Regions from separate parts of the Paenibacillus sp. VT-400 genome, predicted to be linked through region 3. Evidence: predicted binding sites of a transcription regulator. Region 3 holds the regulator's gene; each other region holds the start of a gene.
The links. The regulator Rex, encoded in region 3, represses fermentation and respiration genes when NADH is low (regulators of the CRP and FNR family bind a similar motif). The targets are predictions, from matches to a motif close to TTGTGAAATATTTCACAA.
Positions count from the first base shown of each region.

Region 1: nirB (nitrite reductase large subunit NirB) is a predicted target of Rex. The motif match lies at 3,758-3,775, and genes of this name have one in related genera.
Region 2: nadA (quinolinate synthase NadA) is a predicted target of Rex. The motif match lies at 3,512-3,529, and genes of this name have one in related genera.

Region 1 covers NZ_LELF01000067.1:3,915,809-3,922,197, forward strand. The annotation lists gene spoVAC (stage V sporulation protein AC) at 1-326, opposite strand, end outside; gene EL84_RS27915 (M42 family metallopeptidase) at 1,111-2,184, shown strand; gene EL84_RS27920 (hypothetical protein) at 2,360-2,650, shown strand; gene EL84_RS27925 (metal-dependent hydrolase) at 2,882-3,589, opposite strand; gene nirB (nitrite reductase large subunit NirB) at 3,865-6,294, shown strand; gene nirD (nitrite reductase small subunit NirD) at 6,352-6,389, shown strand, end outside.
Region 2 covers NZ_LELF01000069.1:17,124-23,512, reverse strand. The annotation lists gene tilS (tRNA lysidine(34) synthetase TilS) at 1-563, shown strand, start outside; gene hpt (hypoxanthine phosphoribosyltransferase) at 616-1,155, shown strand; gene ftsH (ATP-dependent zinc metalloprotease FtsH) at 1,256-3,301, shown strand; gene nadA (quinolinate synthase NadA) at 3,601-4,539, shown strand; gene nadB (L-aspartate oxidase) at 4,575-6,215, shown strand; gene nadC (carboxylating nicotinate-nucleotide diphosphorylase) at 6,212-6,389, shown strand, end outside.
Region 3 covers NZ_LELF01000067.1:3,325,292-3,331,680, reverse strand. The annotation lists gene EL84_RS25220 (tetratricopeptide repeat protein) at 1-216, shown strand, start outside; gene dinG (ATP-dependent DNA helicase DinG) at 359-3,220, shown strand; gene EL84_RS25210 (redox-sensing transcriptional repressor Rex) at 3,440-4,093, shown strand; gene EL84_RS25205 (amidohydrolase) at 4,080-5,387, shown strand; gene EL84_RS25200 (DUF5590 domain-containing protein) at 5,425-5,955, shown strand; gene EL84_RS25195 (hypothetical protein) at 6,258-6,389, shown strand, end outside.

The DNA of each region.
Region 1 (6,389 bases), 590 kb from region 3:
GTAACCGGTACAGCCGTTCCCGCTCCTGCCCATTGAGCCATTTTATCGTAAACGCCGAGACACGTTAGAATAACCGATATGAGAATCATGACCGCCACCGTAGGACTGGAAGCTTCCTTCGATGTCATGTCGAAACCGGCCATAAAAGCCTCTTGAATGGCCTGTCCAATCAAACAGACGGTACCCCCAACCAGAAATGCTTTGAGGCAATTTTTCAGGATTGGACGAGGCGGCTCATGTTTTTTTGCGACTTTTTTGTACTCCTTTTCATCCATGGACAGGGACGATGATTTTTTTTCGCTTCCGGATGCAGATTGAGCTGGCAAGATACAAGACCTCCTCTATGTGAAAATGGTTCAAAGCTAAGGCTGAATGCCAATGTGTGTAATCCTATATTCATTGTTTGTTAATAATCGGAAGGTTATGTATCCGGCGACAGACAGCATATGTTTCCAACAAGATCATGTTGTGAAAGCAAGATGGGAATACGCCGGATCTGAGGACTTTTAGATACGTCTATAAATAAAGAAGAACAATCACGAGCAAGATAAAAAGAACGATAAACAGTACTTTTTCCGTGCCCTCTTCTGGAGGCTTCATTGGATATTTAGCTCCTTCCTGTAAACAGACAAACAAATATTGAAATAAAGAACTTCACAAAATGATGACATCTCCTCCATATATTCATATTCATTGAAGTGGCATCAGGACTGCGACTACAGCGGATAGAGTCATGAAACTTGGACACGGTAAGCGCCCAAAATATGCCTTAAATACGTGACATAAACATGGACAATCACTTGCGCAAGGTTCATACTGTAATGTGACCAGTGGTTAAATAACAAGTCCTCAGCATATTAAAGTGCATGTTCAAAAAGTCTAGTTTTCAGTACCAAGAAGATGGGATGAAGATAGAAATGGAGTAGCGGAGCGTAGGAAAACTACGTGAGCAACGGACATTTCGGCTGAATTTCATATTCGATGCTGATCATGCCGTTAGGCATGATTCGTAATCAAAAGTGGACTTTATGAACTACATTTAAAGGACAACAGGCGGGTAGCCGTTCTACTGTGACCTGAAATACATACCAACAGAGGAGTTGTTGACACATGAATGAAAAAACGATGGATATGTTCCGTACGTTGACGGAATTTCCTTCCGCATCCGGTTTTGAACGTGAGCTTCGCGGCTGGATGAAAGATAAGCTTTCCGCTTATACCGATGAGTTCGTCCAGGATCGCCTGGGGAGTCTATTTGGTGTATTACGCGGGGAGGAATCCGGTCCCAAAGTTATGGTAGCCGGACACTTTGACGAAGTGGGTTTCATGACTACTGGCATTACCGAAACAGGTATGATCAAGTTCCGTCCACTGGGTGGATGGTGGAGTCAGGCTGTACTGTCTCAACGATTGGAAATCATCACACCTGATCGTCGGATTACCGGAGTTGTAGGTTCTACACCTGCACACTTGCTGGACGAGTCCCAGCGGAATAAACCTGTGGATCTGAATTCCATGTATCTCGATATTGGAGCAGACAACCGTGCGGAAGCAGAATCCTGGGGCATTCATCCAGGGATGCAGATCGTGCCGATCTGTGAATTTACGCCTATGGCGAACCCGAAAAAAATTATGGCCAAAGCGTGGGATAATCGTTACGGCGTAGGACTTGCACTTGAACTGGTTGAAGCGCTGCACAAGGAAAAACTGCCTAACAAGCTTTATGCTGGTGCAACGGTTCAGGAAGAACTGGGGCTTCGCGGTGCACGTACGGCGGCCAATTTGATTCAGCCTGATATCTTCTTTGCACTGGACTGTAGCGCGGCGAATGATATGACAGGTGACAAACAGTCATTTGGACATATCGGAGAAGGCGCATTGCTTCGTATTTTTGACCCGGGTATGTTCACCCATCGCGGAATGGTGGAATATGTTCAAGATACGGCTTCATCCAATCAGATTAAAATGCAGTATTTCATTTCACCAGGTGGTACCGATGCAGGTCAAGTTCACCTGAGTGGCATTGGTGTACCATCAATAGTTGTTGGTATCTGCGCACGTTATATCCATACCTCTTCTTCCATCATTCATACGGATGACTACGATGCAGCCAAAGAACTGATCGTGAAGCTGGTCAAAGGTCTGGATCGGACAACGATGAATACCATAATTAATAACGCGTAATAGCTGACAAGAGACCTCCTAACCATCGGGAGGTCTCTTTTTTATATTCACAACGATATCAGTTAGACACGTAGATTAATAGGCCGAACATTATAGGGAATTACACATAAGATACAATAACGGAAGATGAATTAAACACCAAGCAGCGGGGGACCTGTTATGGCAGTGAGAAGGAATGGAAAATCGAATAAAGGTTCCAAAAAAACAAATGCCGCAAACACCCTTCTCAATGGCAACCTTAAAGGAAGTCGTTGCAGCATTACTGGTAAGTGGGAAGTTAAGAGTGGATGCGGTCACGTTGTTTCGAGAAGCTACACTGGTCGTTGAACTGGTCGGGCAGTATAAATCGCTACAAAATATTACACCATCGAATCAAGACAAACTGGTGCAATTCCTCGATGAGATCGGTGGTGATATGACGTTGAATGACGTTATACGGGCTTTCCAACAGAGAATCAATTCCTAAACACCAAGAAATGAGGTTGAAGTGATGTCTGACTTTGACGGAAATGGGTTCGCTGAACTACTGATCATTGTCATTCTTGTTGTTTTATTTGTATTTGGTTCTTCCGATATTGACGACCTGACTGATTCTCCTTCTCAATCCTGAATTGGCTAAGTTATTACGATTTACTCATTATGAAATGCATACCTGTAAACGCCAGCCCACAATATGCGGGCTGGCGTTTTTGGATGGCTATAGAAATAGCGGTGAGAATGCAATCCAGGCCAAAATAAGAGTAAGCACAATGCAGACATTCTCTACAACGGCCCCACGCTTGGTCCCTGTACTCATCAGATTCACCCGTATGCGCCACTTGAGCGGTGGTAACGGACGAATACCCCGATTGGTTAGTGAATCGGCCAATAGATGCATCGCATATGCCGTGCCTCCCGCTACCCAGATCTCCGGTCCCTGCTGCTGGGTCGTGCTGTACAACAAGCCCGCCCATATTGCGGTTCCGTACAGGGTATGTGTCAGTCCCCTATGAGTCAGTGTGGTACAGAGCATTAACAAACTGCCTGCAATCAAGTTCCACGGTGCGAACGCGTGACCATAGAAGACCAGCCCGAGTCCAATCGCAAACATCAACACTTTGCGAAGCGAACGCGAAGGCAGGAATGACACAAGCGCAATGAGGATCGCAAGCAACAGGTTCCATGGTTTGGCATGAACATAGAAGTACACAAATACAGCTGTGGGCAACAGAATCGTCTGTAACAACCTGATCAGACTGTTAGGCAAGGCTCTGGATACCAGCAGCGAATTTGGCTCATCAATGTCAGGCAATAACGAACCAATCAGAGCAACCGTAACTGCTGGCGCGGTCACTGGCATACCGGCCAACTGCAGAACAGAAAGCGACACGCCTGTCCCGATAATAAGGTGGGATCTTCCCATCATGATGCAAAAACGTCCTTTCGAAGAAATCGGGAACAATACGGCCCAGTTCCGATTTTACAACGAAAACAAAATAAGAACAATAGTTCGCATTTCTTATTTGTATGAAAATAAATATAACTTTCTGTGATGGGGCTCACATTATTATATTTATGACTCTTTTATCTTTATTAGTGAATTAAATCACATAAAGTGTCGTCAACCACTTGTATAATTTCAAATATAAACCACTAAAATTTTGAGTAATGTACAGCGTCTATTCAAGGAGGCATACACACATGAACGGAAAAAAAGAGAACCTCATTATCATTGGTAACGGTATGGCAGGAATCAGTACCGTTGAGCAAATTTTAAAATTAACTACGCGATTTGATATTACCGTTTTTGGCACAGAGCCCTATCCTAACTACAACCGCATTATGTTGTCTTATGTACTGGAAGGAAGCAAAACACTGGACGATATCGTACTGAACGACCTTCACTGGTATGAAGATTACGGCATTACATTGCACACAGGCACAACGGTTACACGAATCGATGCCGAGACACACGAAGTTGTGACTGAAGATGGAACTCGCGTTCCTTATGACAAAATCATCATTGCGACTGGCTCCAACTCCTTCATTCTCCCTGTGCCAGGACATGACAAAGAGGGTGTTGTCGGTTTCCGTGATATCGCCGATTGTAATGTCATGCTGGAAGCTGCTAAGCAGTATAAACGAGCGGCCGTTATCGGGGGCGGACTGCTAGGCCTTGAAGCTGCCAAAGGTTTGGTACAACTTGGCATGGAAGTTACCGTAGTGCATCTGATGGAAGATCTGATGGAGCGTCAGCTTGATCCACAAGCTTCAGCCATGTTGAAGGCGGAACTCGAACGTCAGGGTATCCGCTTCAAAATGGGTGCGCAGACCTCCGAACTACTGGGTGGCGAACGCGTTGAAGGGATACGTTTTGCAGATGATACGGTTCTGAATGTTGATTTTGTGGTCATGGCTGTAGGCATTAAACCCAATACGGCTGTAGCCCGCGAAAGCGGTATGGAAGTGAACCGGGGTATTGTCGTGAATGACTATATGCAGACTTCCCTGGAGAATGTGTATTCGGTCGGGGAATGTACAGAGCACCGCGGGGTATGTTACGGCCTCGTTGCCCCATTGTTCGAGCAAGGCATGATTCTGGCGAAACATATCTGCGGTGTGGAGACCGCTCCTTATGAAGGTTCAGTTGTATCCACGAAATTGAAAATTTCGGGTGTAGATGTCTTTTCAACCGGTGAATTCATCGACAGTCCAGAGCACACCGTCATTTCGCACAAAGATGACTGGAAACGGACCTACAAAAAAATTCTGCTTCGTGATAATAAAATGGTCGGCGCTGTTCTCTTCGGTGACATTACGGATTCTGCCGAGTTGCAGAAACTGATTAAAAATCAAACCGAAATGACCGAGGAATTGTACGGTTCACTCATGGGTACAGGCTGCGGCGGTCATAAGAAAGCAACCTCTGTTGAAACGATGCCCGAGGACGAGATCGTCTGTGGATGTAACGGGGTAACCAAAGGAACCATTGTTGATGTAATTACAAACCAGGGCCTTACCACTGTTGATGAAATCAAAGCCTGTACCGGTGCAACACGCTCTTGCGGTGGGTGTAAACCGGTTGTGGAACAGATTCTGCAGTATGTACTTGGAGACAGTTTCAGTACTGGAGCCAAACAGGGCATCTGCGGATGTACTTCCATGGGTCGAGATGAAATCGTAGCCGAGATTCGTGCAAAAGGATTACAAACAACCAAAGAGGTCATGAATGTACTGGGTTGGAGTCAGCCAGAAGGTTGTTCCAAATGTCGTCCGGCGATCAACTATTACCTTGGCATGATTGCACCAGACACACACGAAGATGAGAAAGAATCCCGTTTTGTTAACGAACGGATGAACGCGAATATTCAAAAAGATGGAACGTATACGGTTGTACCTCGGATGTATGGCGGGGTGACTACACCAGCAGACCTCAAACGCATCGCTGACGTTTCAGTCAAATATGATGTAAAAGCAGTCAAAGTGACTGGCGGTCAGCGTCTCGACTTGATTGGTGTCAAAAAAGAAGATCTGACTAAAGTCTGGGCAGAACTGGATATGCCTTCAGGTTATGCATACGCCAAATCGCTGCGTACAGTCAAAACATGTGTCGGCTCCCAATTCTGCCGATTCGGTACACAGGATTCCATGGCCATGGGTGCTCGCATCGAACGTAAATTCGAACGTCTGGATCTGCCAGCCAAGTTTAAATATGCTGTCAACGGTTGTCCGCGGAACTGTGCAGAAGCATGTACAAAAGATATCGGTATCGTTGGTAACGACGGAGGCTGGGAAATATTCATCGGTGGTAACGGCGGTATTAAAGCTAGACTGGCTGATTCCTTATGCAAAGTGAAAACAGATGAAGAGTTGATTGAACTGTGCGGCGCCATCATGCAATATTACCGCGAGACAGGTAACTATCTGGAACGGACTTCCGAGTGGGTGGAACGCATGGGTCTGGAGCATATTCGTTCGGTTGTTGTGGATAACCTTGAGGAACGTAAAGCGTTGATGCAGCGGATTGAATTTGCACTTGAGCATGTTGAAGAACCTTGGCAAAAAGCGATTCGCAATGAAGAAGGCCAGAGTAAAATGTTCCATGGCATCGAAGTATCAGCTCGTCCATAAGTAAGCTTGCAGATTAATACTGCCGGAATGTTAAATATAGATAAGGAGTGGTTTAAGATGACGACAAAACAATCAGGCACCTACTTCCCTGCCGG
Region 2 (6,389 bases), on a different contig from region 3:
ATTTTGTCGACTTTACCCGTATAGAAACCATTCGACGCAAGGTCATGGAGACCCATGTGACGACCTGGAGCCTGGATATAGGACAGACACTCGCCTGCACTCGGGAGTATAATCTGATTTCTTTTGGCATACGGACGGACGTACAGGATCAATCTTACGAGTATCGTCTTGCGCAATGGAGTGGAACTTATGAGCTTTCACTCACCCCAATTAACCGGTATATTCGGTTGATGACGGTGAGTCCCGAGGACTATCATGTACCGGAATCGGCGGATCAAGCCGCGTTTGATGCGGATCAACTGCTTATGCCGCTGGTTGTGCGTTCACGGTTACCTGGAGATACCATGAAAGTGATGGGATTAAACGGAAGCAAAAAGGTGAAAAATATTTTCATCGATGAGAAAATCCCCCCATCTGTCCGTCCACGTATTCCTGTGGTATGTGATGGAGCAGGTCATATCATCTGGTTACCGGGTGTTCGACGGTCCAGTGTGGCTCCTGTCAGGGAGGGCACTTCCGCAATCCTGTACATGACTGTAGGCGATTCAGCGATTCAGGGGTAGTGGTTATGGTTCAGGTAAGGCTTTCATAGTATAACTTAGGAGGTTCGCACAGTTGCAGAACGACATTCAGGAAGTATTGATCAGTGAAGAAGAAATTCAGAGTAAAGTCAAGGAATTAGGCGCAACACTAAGTGCCGAATATGCAAATCGCAATCCTTTGGTCATTTGTGTGCTCAAGGGTGCGTTTATATTTATGGCTGATTTGGTTAAAAACATAACGGTACCTGTTGAAATGGATTTTATGGCGGTATCCAGTTACGGCGCTTCCACCAAGTCATCAGGTGTTGTCAAAATCATTAAGGATCTGGATGTATCCGTTGAAGGACGGGAAGTTCTGATTGTCGAAGATATTATCGACAGCGGACTTACACTCAGCTATCTGATTGAACTGCTAGAAAACCGCGGTGCCGAGTCGGTGCGAGTGGTTACGCTGTTCGACAAGCCTTCAGGCCGTAAAGTTGAGTTGGAAGCTCATTACACAGGCTTTGACATTCCTGACGCGTTCATCGTTGGTTACGGTTTGGATTTTGCGGAGAAGTACCGGAACCTGCCCTATATCGGGATTTTGAAGCCGGAAGTCTATAGTAACTAATATCCTGCCCGACCCAAGCCTTGAGCTGTTCTTGGCTTCTGTTGAGAAGCCATGTCGGGCTATGTTAAAATAATTAAAGTGTCTCGAGAGGAGGTAGGGGATGAATCGGTTCATCCGGAATTCTGGTTTTTATTTGATTCTTTTTTTAGTTGTGGTGGGGATAGTCCAGTTCGTCAGCAATGGCGGCGAAGCCACCGATAATCCTAGATATGATCAGTTGCGTGCAGCGATCAAAGCCAACAATGTCTCTGAATTGACGGTTCAATTCAACGGTCAAACGTATCTCGTGACCGGTCAATACAAGAAGGCACCTGATGGCGCCAAATCAGAAAATTTCTCAACGTATATTCCTCCTACGGATGAGGCAATTAGTGAGCTTGTAGCTGCAAGTGAAACTAACAATTTCCAATATCATCAGGAGCCAATGAAAGGTGACAGCATCTGGTTGACGTTGCTGACTTCCTTTATTCCTTTGATCATTATGTTCCTGCTGTTCTTCTTCCTGTTTAATCAGGCTCAAGGCGGCGGCGGTAAAGTAATGAACTTTGGTAAAAGCCGTGCTCGTCTCTACAACGAAGAGAAGAAGCGGGTTACATTTGAAGATGTTGCGGGTGCTGACGAAGAGAAACAGGAACTTGTTGAGGTTGTAGACTTCCTCAAGGACCCTCGTAAATTCGCAGCAGTAGGTGCGCGGATTCCTAAGGGCGTATTGCTCGTAGGGCCTCCAGGTACCGGTAAAACATTGCTCGCTCGTGCCGTAGCCGGTGAAGCGGGTGTACCATTCTTCACTATTTCAGGTTCCGACTTCGTGGAAATGTTTGTCGGTGTCGGTGCATCACGTGTACGTGATTTGTTTGAAAATGCGAAGAAAAATGCCCCATGTATCATCTTTATCGATGAGATTGATGCTGTAGGACGTCAGCGTGGTGCTGGTCTTGGTGGTGGTCACGATGAACGTGAACAGACACTCAACCAGTTGCTCGTTGAGATGGACGGATTCGGAGTTAATGAAGGTATTATCATCATTGCCGCAACGAACCGTGCAGATATTTTGGACCCTGCCTTGCTGCGTCCAGGACGTTTTGACCGTCAAATTACGGTTGACCGCCCTGATGTAAGAGGTCGTGAAGCTGTCCTGAAAGTACATTCCCGTAATAAACCACTGACCAAAGATGTGAAGATGGATATTATCGCGAAGCGTACAACAGGTTTCTCTGGTGCGGATTTGGAGAATCTCTTGAACGAAGCGGCATTGCTTGCAGCGCGTCGTAACCGTAAAGATATTTCCATGAAGGAAGTTGACGAAGCGATTGACCGTGTCATCGTTGGTACGGAGAAGAAAAGCCGTGTCATCAGTGATCGCGAGAAACGAATCGTTGCTTATCACGAAGCAGGTCATACCATTGTTGGATACTTCCTCGAACATGCTGATATGGTACATAAAGTGACCATTATTCCGCGCGGACGTGCGGGTGGATATGTAATCATGTTGCCAAAAGAAGACCGTATGCTGGTTACCAAGCAGGAATTGCTGGATAAAGTAACCGGACTTCTCGGGGGTCGTGTAGCTGAAGAATTGTTCATCGGAGAAATTGGTACTGGTGCATACAGTGACTTCCAGCAAGCGACAGGTATTGTTCGCAGCATGGTTATGGAATACGGTATGAGTGAGAAATTGGGACCTATGCAATTCGGAAGTTCACAAGGACAGGTATTCCTTGGTCGGGATATCGGTCATGAACAGAATTACTCGGATTCCATTGCTTACGAGATTGATCAGGAAATGCAACGCTTTATCAATGACTGTTATGAGAAGTGTAAGGACTTGCTTGTTAAACATTCAAAAGAGATGCACCTGATCGCTCAAACTTTGCTTGAGGTTGAGACTTTGGAAATGGATCAGATCAAGCAATTGATCGAAACAGGTTCTTTGACTCCAAAAGCAGAGAATGACAATGATGGTGAAGGCACACCAACTGAAGGCGGAGAGCCAATCATCGACACCATCGGTGATGTGCGTGTTCGTATTCAAGGTAAAGATGAAACGCCTGAGCCACCAGCCGGAGATATTCCAAACGAAGCTCCGAATCTGGAAAAGGGTAATAACAATAACCCGGATGATGGCGGAACTAAGCCAACGTCTTAATACACAATACATCTGGCTATGATAGCAGGTGAAATCAAGAGAGCCCTCGAGGCTCTCTTTTTTTATCCATTATTTTAAAAGAGGATAGATAAAGATAAACGGGAGTTAGATGGCGAACCAGTTAGCAAACAGGTGGTTACAGCGCTGTCCCGGGCCTTTTTCATTTATTGACAGAGTCGTGAACGTTGTGTAAATTAGTTGTTAAACCGCTTGTGATTCGTTTCTCAAGCGAAGATAACGACTTAGGTTAGCCCACGAAACAGCGCATGACGCTGTCCCGATAAAGGAGAGGATCACAGGTGGAAGCTCTGGCTTTAGAGCGCAAGGCTGAGATGAACCGCGAGCTGCGTGAGCGGCTTATGGTGTTGAAGAAGGAACGTAATGCCATTATTCTTGCCCATTATTATCAACGTGACGAAGTACAGGAGGTTGCCGACTTCCGTGGAGATTCGTTTCTGTTAGCCCAGAAGGCAGCACAGACAGATGCGGATGTGATCGTTTTCTGTGGTGTTCATTTTATGGGTGAAAGCGCTAAAATTCTTGCGCCAAATAAAACAGTTATTATCCCGGACGAACGTGCGGGCTGCCCAATGGCAGATATGGTGAATGTGGATGGACTACGCAAATTGAAAGCACAACATCCTAATGCCAAGGTGGTTACGTATATCAATTCCTCGGCTGAGATCAAAGCAGAGACTGACATCTGTTGTACATCGGCGAACGCAGTCCGGGTTATTCAATCGGTGGATTCCGACGAAATTATCTGGGTACCGGATAAAAACCTGGGACATTATGTGCAGCAGCATACAGACAAGAAAATGATTATCTGGGAAGGCTACTGCAACACTCACGATATGCTTACAGTCAAAGATGTGGTGGAGATGAGAGCCAAGCATCCCAATGCGGAGTTTGTTGTCCATCCAGAGTGTCGCCCTGAGGTTGTAGAAATGGGTGATTTTGTAGGCAGCACAACAGCTATTCTGGAGTATTGCAAAAATTCATCAGCGAAGGAATTTATCGTAGGTACCGAAGATGGTACAGGATATCAGCTTCGTCTGGATAGTCCGGATAAACAGTTCCACTTTGCTACCAAGTTCCTCGTATGTCCCAACATGAAGGTGAACAACTTGAAGAAACTGGTGAAATGCCTGGAAACGATGAAGCCGCAAATCTACGTGCCACCGGCCGTTGCCGACAAAGCCAGAGAATCACTAGAGCGCATGTTGTTGGTAAAGTAGGATGCGCTACTCTTGCTCCAAGACAGGTGAATAACATGATACCGCAATATTTAGTTGATTTTGATCTGTCTGCGCTACCCATGGTAGAGACGGATGTACTGGTTATAGGCTCAGGGATTGCTGGTTTGTTTACTGCCATTAAGGCAAGTGGACAACAACGTGTATTAATGATCACGAAGAAGTCATTACTTGAAAGTAACACCAGATATGCGCAGGGAGGCATCGCTGCGGTTATTGCTGAGGATGATTCACCTGCTTACCACTTGCAGGATACACTTGTAGCAGGAGCGGGCTTATGCCGCTCCGAAGCGGTAGAGGTATTGGTGAATGAGGGGCCGGACGGAGTGAAGGAACTGATTCGTTTGGGTACTTTATTTGATCTGGAGAACGGCGAGTTGGCGTTGACGCAGGAAGGTGCGCATAGCCACCGCCGTATTTTGCATGCCAACGGAGATGCAACAGGATATGAGATTGTACGTGCGCTTGCTGTTGAAGTGAATGAGCATCCCGGGATTGAAGTTTGGGATGAGCATTTTGTTGTTGACCTGATTACGGATCGAGATCGAGGGGAATGCATTGGCGCTCTGGTTCAGAAGGATGACGGATCGCAAGTGTTCGTGAAGGCACAGGCAACCGTTCTTTGTTCTGGTGGGGCAGGACAACTGTACCGATACACGACGAATCCGGATGTAGCTACTGCCGATGGTGTAGCCATGGCTTATCGGGCTGGGGCTATTGTTCGTGACATGGAATTTATCCAATTCCACCCCACCTCTCTATGTTACCCTGGGGCCCCGCGTTTCCTTGTGTCAGAAGCCGTACGCGGCGAAGGAGCATATTTGCGCAATGTGAAGGGTGAGCGCTTCATGGATCGTTATCATGCCCAGCTTGAACTGGCCCCACGAGATATCGTGGCACGAGCGATTGTTAGTGAGATGGAGTCCACCAACAGTACCTTTGTGTACTTGGACATTACACATGAACAGCCAGAGATGATCAAGCATCGGTTCCCTACCATATATGAGACTTGTATGCGTTATGGATTAGACATGACAACGGACTGGATTCCCGTTGCACCTGCTGCCCATTACATGATGGGTGGAGTGAAAACGGATTTAAGTGGAGAGAGCAGCATCTCCCGATTATTTGCTTGTGGCGAGGTGTCTTCTACAGGAGTGCATGGAGCCAACCGCCTGGCAAGCAATTCTTTATCAGAAGCGATTGTATTTGGGCGGAGAATTGTTGATCGTATTCAATCTCTCCCTCCGCTTGGTTTATTACAAGTAAGAGGGGCTGCGCATTCATCTGTGGACATGAATAACAAGGTCAATAAGATCACGGAAGAGCAAAAGCCGGTATCCGAAAGACGTTTACGATTACAGAAAATGATGGTTCGTCAGGTAGGCCTGCGCCGGAATGGTGAGGACCTGCAGAAGGCCATGGACAAGCTGCAACAGGAATTGCAATTTTTTGATCAGACACTCACTCATAAGGAAGAGCTGGAGTATGCCAACCTTCTGACCTGTGCCTGGTTAGTTACCAGCGGGGCATTACACCGCGAGGAGAGTCGGGGGGCTCACTATCGTGAGGATTTCCCGGCGCGTGATGATATCGTGTGGCAGAAGCATAGTCTGCAACAGCGAGAACAAGCGATTGTGGAGGAATTGATGTCATGATACTGAATGGATATAATGAAGGGCTTATCGAATCGATCAAAAACTGGCTTCGTGAAGATGTTGGTGCAGGTGACGTTACAACAAGTGTGACGATCCCGGCAGGCAACCAATCCAAGGCCATTATACACGCCAAAGACAATGGTATTATTGCAGGCATGATCGTAGCTGAACTTG
Region 3 (6,389 bases):
ATGTACCTTAAAGGTTCACCTCGCTTGAAAGGGCTTGTGTGTAACGCCCTAGGCTGTATTCAAGCCAAGCTTGCCAATCCCGAAGCTGCATGTTCACTCTTTGCACAGGCCCTTCAGTATGACCCAACATTGACCGAACCCCTGTACAACATGGAAGCATGCAGGTTGAACAGGGGAAAATTGCAATATGCTAATCAGCTGACGACCCTTCATTAAGCGGGAATTCGGCGACAAAAAAACGGTGTTCCCTCCTTTGGCATAGCGGCGGGGACACCGCTTTTTTGTCAGTTAATTTTCAAATCCCCTTTTTTTTGCTATGCTGTAACATAGACTGGAATGGAAGGGACCGTACATTGCAATGAAATTTGCCGTATTGGATTTCGAAACAACCGGCACGCAGTCCGACGGTGAGATTATACAGGCCGGACTTGCCATCATAGATCATGACTACAGCATAACTCAAATATATAGTTCTTATGTGAACCCTGGTGTACCGATCCCCCCGTTTATTTCGGGGTTGACGGGTATTACCGATGCAGATGTGGCGGACGCTCCTTCACTCGAAGAGATGATGATGGAGATGGTTCCGCTACTTAATGATGTGGTGCTTGTTGGACACAACGTCGCTTTTGATTTTCACTTTTTGCAGAATGCTCTTGACCGTTGCGGTTATTTGCCGTTCACTGGCCGCATTCTGGACACGATTGATTTTCTGAAGATCACATTCCCATCACTGGGTTCTTATCAACTTGGTTATGTGTCTTCCGAATTTGGATTTCAACATGATCGCCCTCATCAGGCAGACAGCGATGCACTGGCGACAGCCTATGTGCTGCTCAAGTGTCTGGATGAGTTAAAGGAATTACCGCTCATAACGATTCAGCGCCTCAGTGACCTGTTTGCACCAGAAGACAGTGACTTGGGTTGGTTTTTGGACGGAATGCGCAGTGAGAAGGAAGCAGAGCCGATTCAGGATCTGGACGGACATACCTATTATCGTCAGCTTGCTCTTAATGTAAGTGATTGGACCGATATTGGTGCACCACGCGATGAGCGGGAGGCTAACCCCCTCGATGGTGTAAGCTTCGAACAGTTTATGGACCAGGTTCGGGAGAATCTGAAGGATACACTGGATCATTACGAAGAGCGTGAAGCGCAGACTCAGATGTTCAGCAGTGTAAGGCAAGCCCTGGATGAAGAGAAACATCTCTTGATCGAAGCTGGAACGGGTACCGGTAAATCTCTAGGGTATCTGTTGCCTGCTATTTACGAAAGTGTGAAGCAAGAACAGAAAGTTATGGTTAGCACGCATACGATCAATCTGCAGGAGCAATTGAGAGAGCGGGACATTCCGATGCTGACTCAAGTGGTTCCGTTCCCGTTTAAGGCTGCTGTATTCAAAGGACGTGGACATTACCTGTGCCTGCGCAAATTTGAACACAAAATCAATAAACGTGAATTCGCCACACCGAAAGAGGATTATTTCACAGCTGCTCAGATGATCGTCTGGCTTACGCAGACCGAAACCGGAGATGATGAGGAACTTAACCTTAGCGGACGCGGAGGGGACTTCTGGGAGACCGTACAGAGTGAATCCGAATCATGTCTGGGAAGATCCTGTCCATGGTTCCGTAAATGCTTCTACCATCGTGCCAAACATGAAGCAGGGTTGTCTGATATCGTAATCACCAATCACTCCAAATTATTTACGGATGTGAAAGCCGCGCATCAGCTGCTGCCAGCCTATGAGAGTCTTGTGATCGATGAGGCACATCATCTGGAGGATGTCGCTGGTAAACATCTTGGAATGCATATGAAATATTTCACCTTGGTTCATACACTGACCCGCCTATTTAAAGACAGTCGTAATGGTCAGCTGCCTATGCTTCGTTCGCAGTTATCCGGGCATGAAAATTCGGTGCAATGGGGCTCCATGGTGGATCAGATGTTCCCGCTCGCTCTTGAAGTTAAGGAGCTGTGGGATCGTATGAGCGATGCCTTGTTTGGTCTGTTGCCTGAACGAAGTGATGCTTCACCGGGAGAGACGGGGCAATTTTCACTGCGTCTGAAAGCATCTCAGAAACCTGCAAAATGGCAGGAGTTGCAGGATCTGGAGAACCAGATCTATGTGACTCTGGGCGATTTGGTTCGCAAAGGGGACAAATTGCTGCTTGAGGTGAAAGAAGATCAGGATGATTATCAATCGGATAGTCTGATCACGGACATTACAGGACTGCTGAAAGATCTGACCACATTGAAGGAGAATCTACGTTTCTTCATGCGTATGGATGATGCCAAAACGGTGTACTGGATGGAAGCCAGCGGCCAATTCCGCAGCAAATCTCTCCAGCTGTATGCCGTACCTGTAGATGTGAGTGCACAACTTAAGGATTTATTTTTTGATAAAAAGAAAAGTGTTGTGCTTACATCGGCTACGCTTTCGGTAGATAAGTCATTCCAGTTCATGATTGAACAGCTTGGCTTGCAGGAAGCGGCCGAGAACAATCGGCTGTTAACGTCGATGTTGCCATCACCTTTCAACTATCGCGATCAGGCACTTCTGGTGATTCCGCGTGATTTCCCGAGTGTGAAGGGAAGTGTGGGTGATGCGCACTTTGTTAATATGCTGGTGCAATCACTTGCAGAGACGGCAATTGCTACGCGTGGACGCATGATGGTTCTGTTTACTTCATACAAGATGTTGCGACAGGTCTATGATCCGCTGAAGGAGGCACTGTCTGGCAACGACATCTCGTTGCTTGGGCAAGGCGTTGACAGTGGAAGTCGTTCCAAATTGACTCGCAGGTTTCAAGATGCCAAAGCAACGGTACTTCTGGGCACAAGCAGCTTCTGGGAGGGTGTAGATATCCCGGGAGACGCGCTAACCTGTCTCGCTATTGTTCGACTGCCTTTCCAGCCACCGAATCATCCGTTGGTGGAAGCCAAGAGTGAGCTGCTTCAGGAACAGAAGAAAAATCCGTTCATGAAACTGTCCGTGCCACAAGCGGTCATTCGTTTCAAACAGGGATTTGGCCGATTGGTGCGTACAGCAAAGGACAGAGGAATTGTCATTGTTTATGATACACGGGTGATTGAAGCGTACTATGGTAAATTCTTTTTATATTCATTACCTGGTCCCAAAATGGAACACATGCTCACGGAGCAGATGGTTCCACGAATTACCGAGTGGTTGGAAAAACCTGCTAATGAACAAAAATAATGGTTGTTTTGTTCGTTATATCATTGCATGACACTATCGTTTGGCGTTAAACTTTATTAGATATTTCCGTATCCGATTAAAGCAGTTGCACGTAAGAACTTATAACCCAAATTACAAGGAGCATTCTGTATAAAATGTCACGTTTATCTTTGAGTTTTATACAGAATGCTCATCTTTTCATCTATTATTTTATCGTGGCCTTGGTAAGGGGGAGCAAGAATGAAATCGGATAAAATTTCGGAAGCGGTGGTACGACGTCTGCCTGTATACTTGCGTTATTTGAACGAGTTGCATCAGCGTGAGGTGGCTACTGTTTCTTCTCAAGAGCTTGGACAGAGGCTGGATCTGAATCCGGCCCAAATTCGTAAAGACCTGGCTTACTTCGGTGATTTTGGTCGTAAAGGGATCGGGTATGATGTATCATATCTGATCGAGAAAATTCGTCACATTCTCAAAATTGATCAGCAAATTAATGTAGCTCTGGTAGGCGCGGGTAACCTAGGACAGGCCTTGTCCAACTACAACGCATATCTGAAAGACAACATGAAGATTGTTGCAGTATTTGATGCATACGGACCGAAGATTGGTAGTCAAATCAACAGTTTGACGGTAAAACCAATGGATGAATTGACGGAAGCGGTTAAAACGGAAAATATTCGCATCGGAATTATCACGGTTCCGGATACGGAAGCCCAAAATGTAGCCGATCAGCTTATTGAATCAGGAATTGAAGCGATCCTTAATTTTGCACCAACCATTCTAAAAACACCGCCGCATATCCGCATTCACCATGCTGACTTTACAACGGATCTGCTTAGTTTGGCCTATTACTTGGAGACTGGAAAGGACGACGAGGAAGATGACAACAAATAGATGGGTAATTCACAACGGCAAATTTGCCGTTAATGAAGGCGGCACAACATGGAACGTGGTCCACGGATACATGGTTGTTGAGAATGACAAGATTGTGCATATTGGTGAGACATTGCCGGATGAAGACAAAAATTGTACCAAAGTGGATGGAAAAGGACTGTTCTTCCTGCCGGGTCTGATCAATACGCATGGTCATGCAGCGATGTCGTTGCTCAGAGGGCACGGAGACGATCTTGCATTGCAAGTATGGTTGCAGGAAAAAATGTGGCCGATGGAAGCGAAAATGACTTCAGAAGATGTATATTGGGGAACTTCGCTATCAGTGCTTGAAATGTTGAAAGGCGGAACTACAGCTTTCCTGGACATGTACGATCACATGGATCAAGTTGCCAAAGTTGTGGAGCAATCCGGCGTTAGAGCGGCACTGGCACGTGGTGTAATCGGGCTGTGCTCGGAAGAAGAACAATTGCGGAAGCTGGAGGAGTCGGCAGCGTTTGCACGTGAGTGGAATGGACAGGCAGATGGTCGCATTACAACCGTAATCTCGCCACACGCCCCATATACATGCCCTCCTGACTACATAGAGAAGCTTGTGCAGGTCGCGAACGACCTAAACCTTCCCCTTCATACACATATGTCGGAAACGCTTCGTGAAGTCGAGCAGAACGTGGCTGATTATGGACTGCGTCCTGTGGCACATCTGGAGAAACTGGGCTTTTTCTCTCGTCCATCCCTGGTTGCACATGCGGTGCATCTGAATGACGAAGAGATTGAGATTCTGGCCCGCCATGATGTGGCTGTATCCCATAACCCGGGAAGTAATCTGAAACTCGCTTCCGGTGTTGCGCGGGTACCTGCGTTGCTGAAAGCAGGAGTTACCGTGTCACTCGGAACAGACGGTCCAGCAAGTAACAACAACCTGGATATGTTCGAGGAAATGAGACTGGCTGCATTGATTCACAAAGGTGTATCTGGTGACCCGACGGCAGTGCCAGCAGGCGAAGCGTTATTACTCGGAACGTCATACGGTGCCAAATCCATCTTCTTGAATAATACCGGAGCACTTCAGGTTGGCATGAAGGCTGATTTTATCGCCCTTAACATTGAACAGGCACATTTCTATCCACATACAGACCTGATCTCACATACGATTTACTCGGCTTCTGCCAAAGATGTTGAACACGTATGGGTGGATGGAAAACAAGTAGTGAAACATGGCGAATGTCTGACGCTGGATGAAGAACGCATTTTGCGTGAGTCTCAATTGGCATTTGATGGTCTGCTTGCTCGTTAATTGCAGGACAGCATCATAGGGAAAGGAAGTTCGGCTTTTGAAGAAAAAAAAGAAGTGGATATGGATTTCGCTGCTTGCACTGGTTCTGATTCTGTTTGGACTTCAGCGTTATTACGTTCATGTCACGCAGGACCAACGCAAGGAAGAAGCGCTCGCCATACAAGCAGCACAGGAGCAACTGGGCATTACATCCTATGATGAATTGCGCAAGTACATCTGGGGAGACAAAGAAGGCTCTGACAACATCTACTGGACCCTGATCGGCAAAAACAAGGATAACCAGGATGTTATGGTCTGGGTTAAGTTCGACGCAAACAATCAACCGGTTAAGGGTGCAAACGCTGTACACAGTGAGCTGCTGCAGAATGGCATGTCCGAAGCGCAGATACGCAATCGCTTCAGTTCTGAAGTTCCTGCCGGTGAGATTAAACGAATCATGCCCGGAGTTGTGAATGGAATATATGTGTGGCAAGTGTATTATAAAGACGGTACGCATAACCACTATCGCTTTTATCGTTTTAGCAACGGAGAACAGGTGGACCTGGTCTACACACTCCCGAACAGCTAGAACAAATAGAGTGACATAACTAGAGAATGTAAAGAAATGAAAGAACCGGCAGACGGATATCCGACTGAACCGGTTCTTTGTGTTGCCTGTAAATATATTTGATTTAAATAGTTAAAATTAATAATTTATTCATATTTTCGCCTTCGAAATTGTATATACGATGTGATATACTCAGATATGTACTCAAAGTTACATTCAAAAACAAATAATCCTGTCGAAATTCTCGCAGGAGTCAATGTGCACATATTCGTATATACCAATAAGCCAGTAGGTTGGGCCAAATTCTGGGAGGGGTAATTCACTTGAAGCTAAAAGTATTGCCTATTGCTTTAACTGCCGTCATTTCAGCCGTTGTGTTGTTTGGAGGTTGGTTTGTATATCGTCAGGTGGCTGTGCAGAATCCGATTGAAAAAATGGTAACCCAGTACGATGGA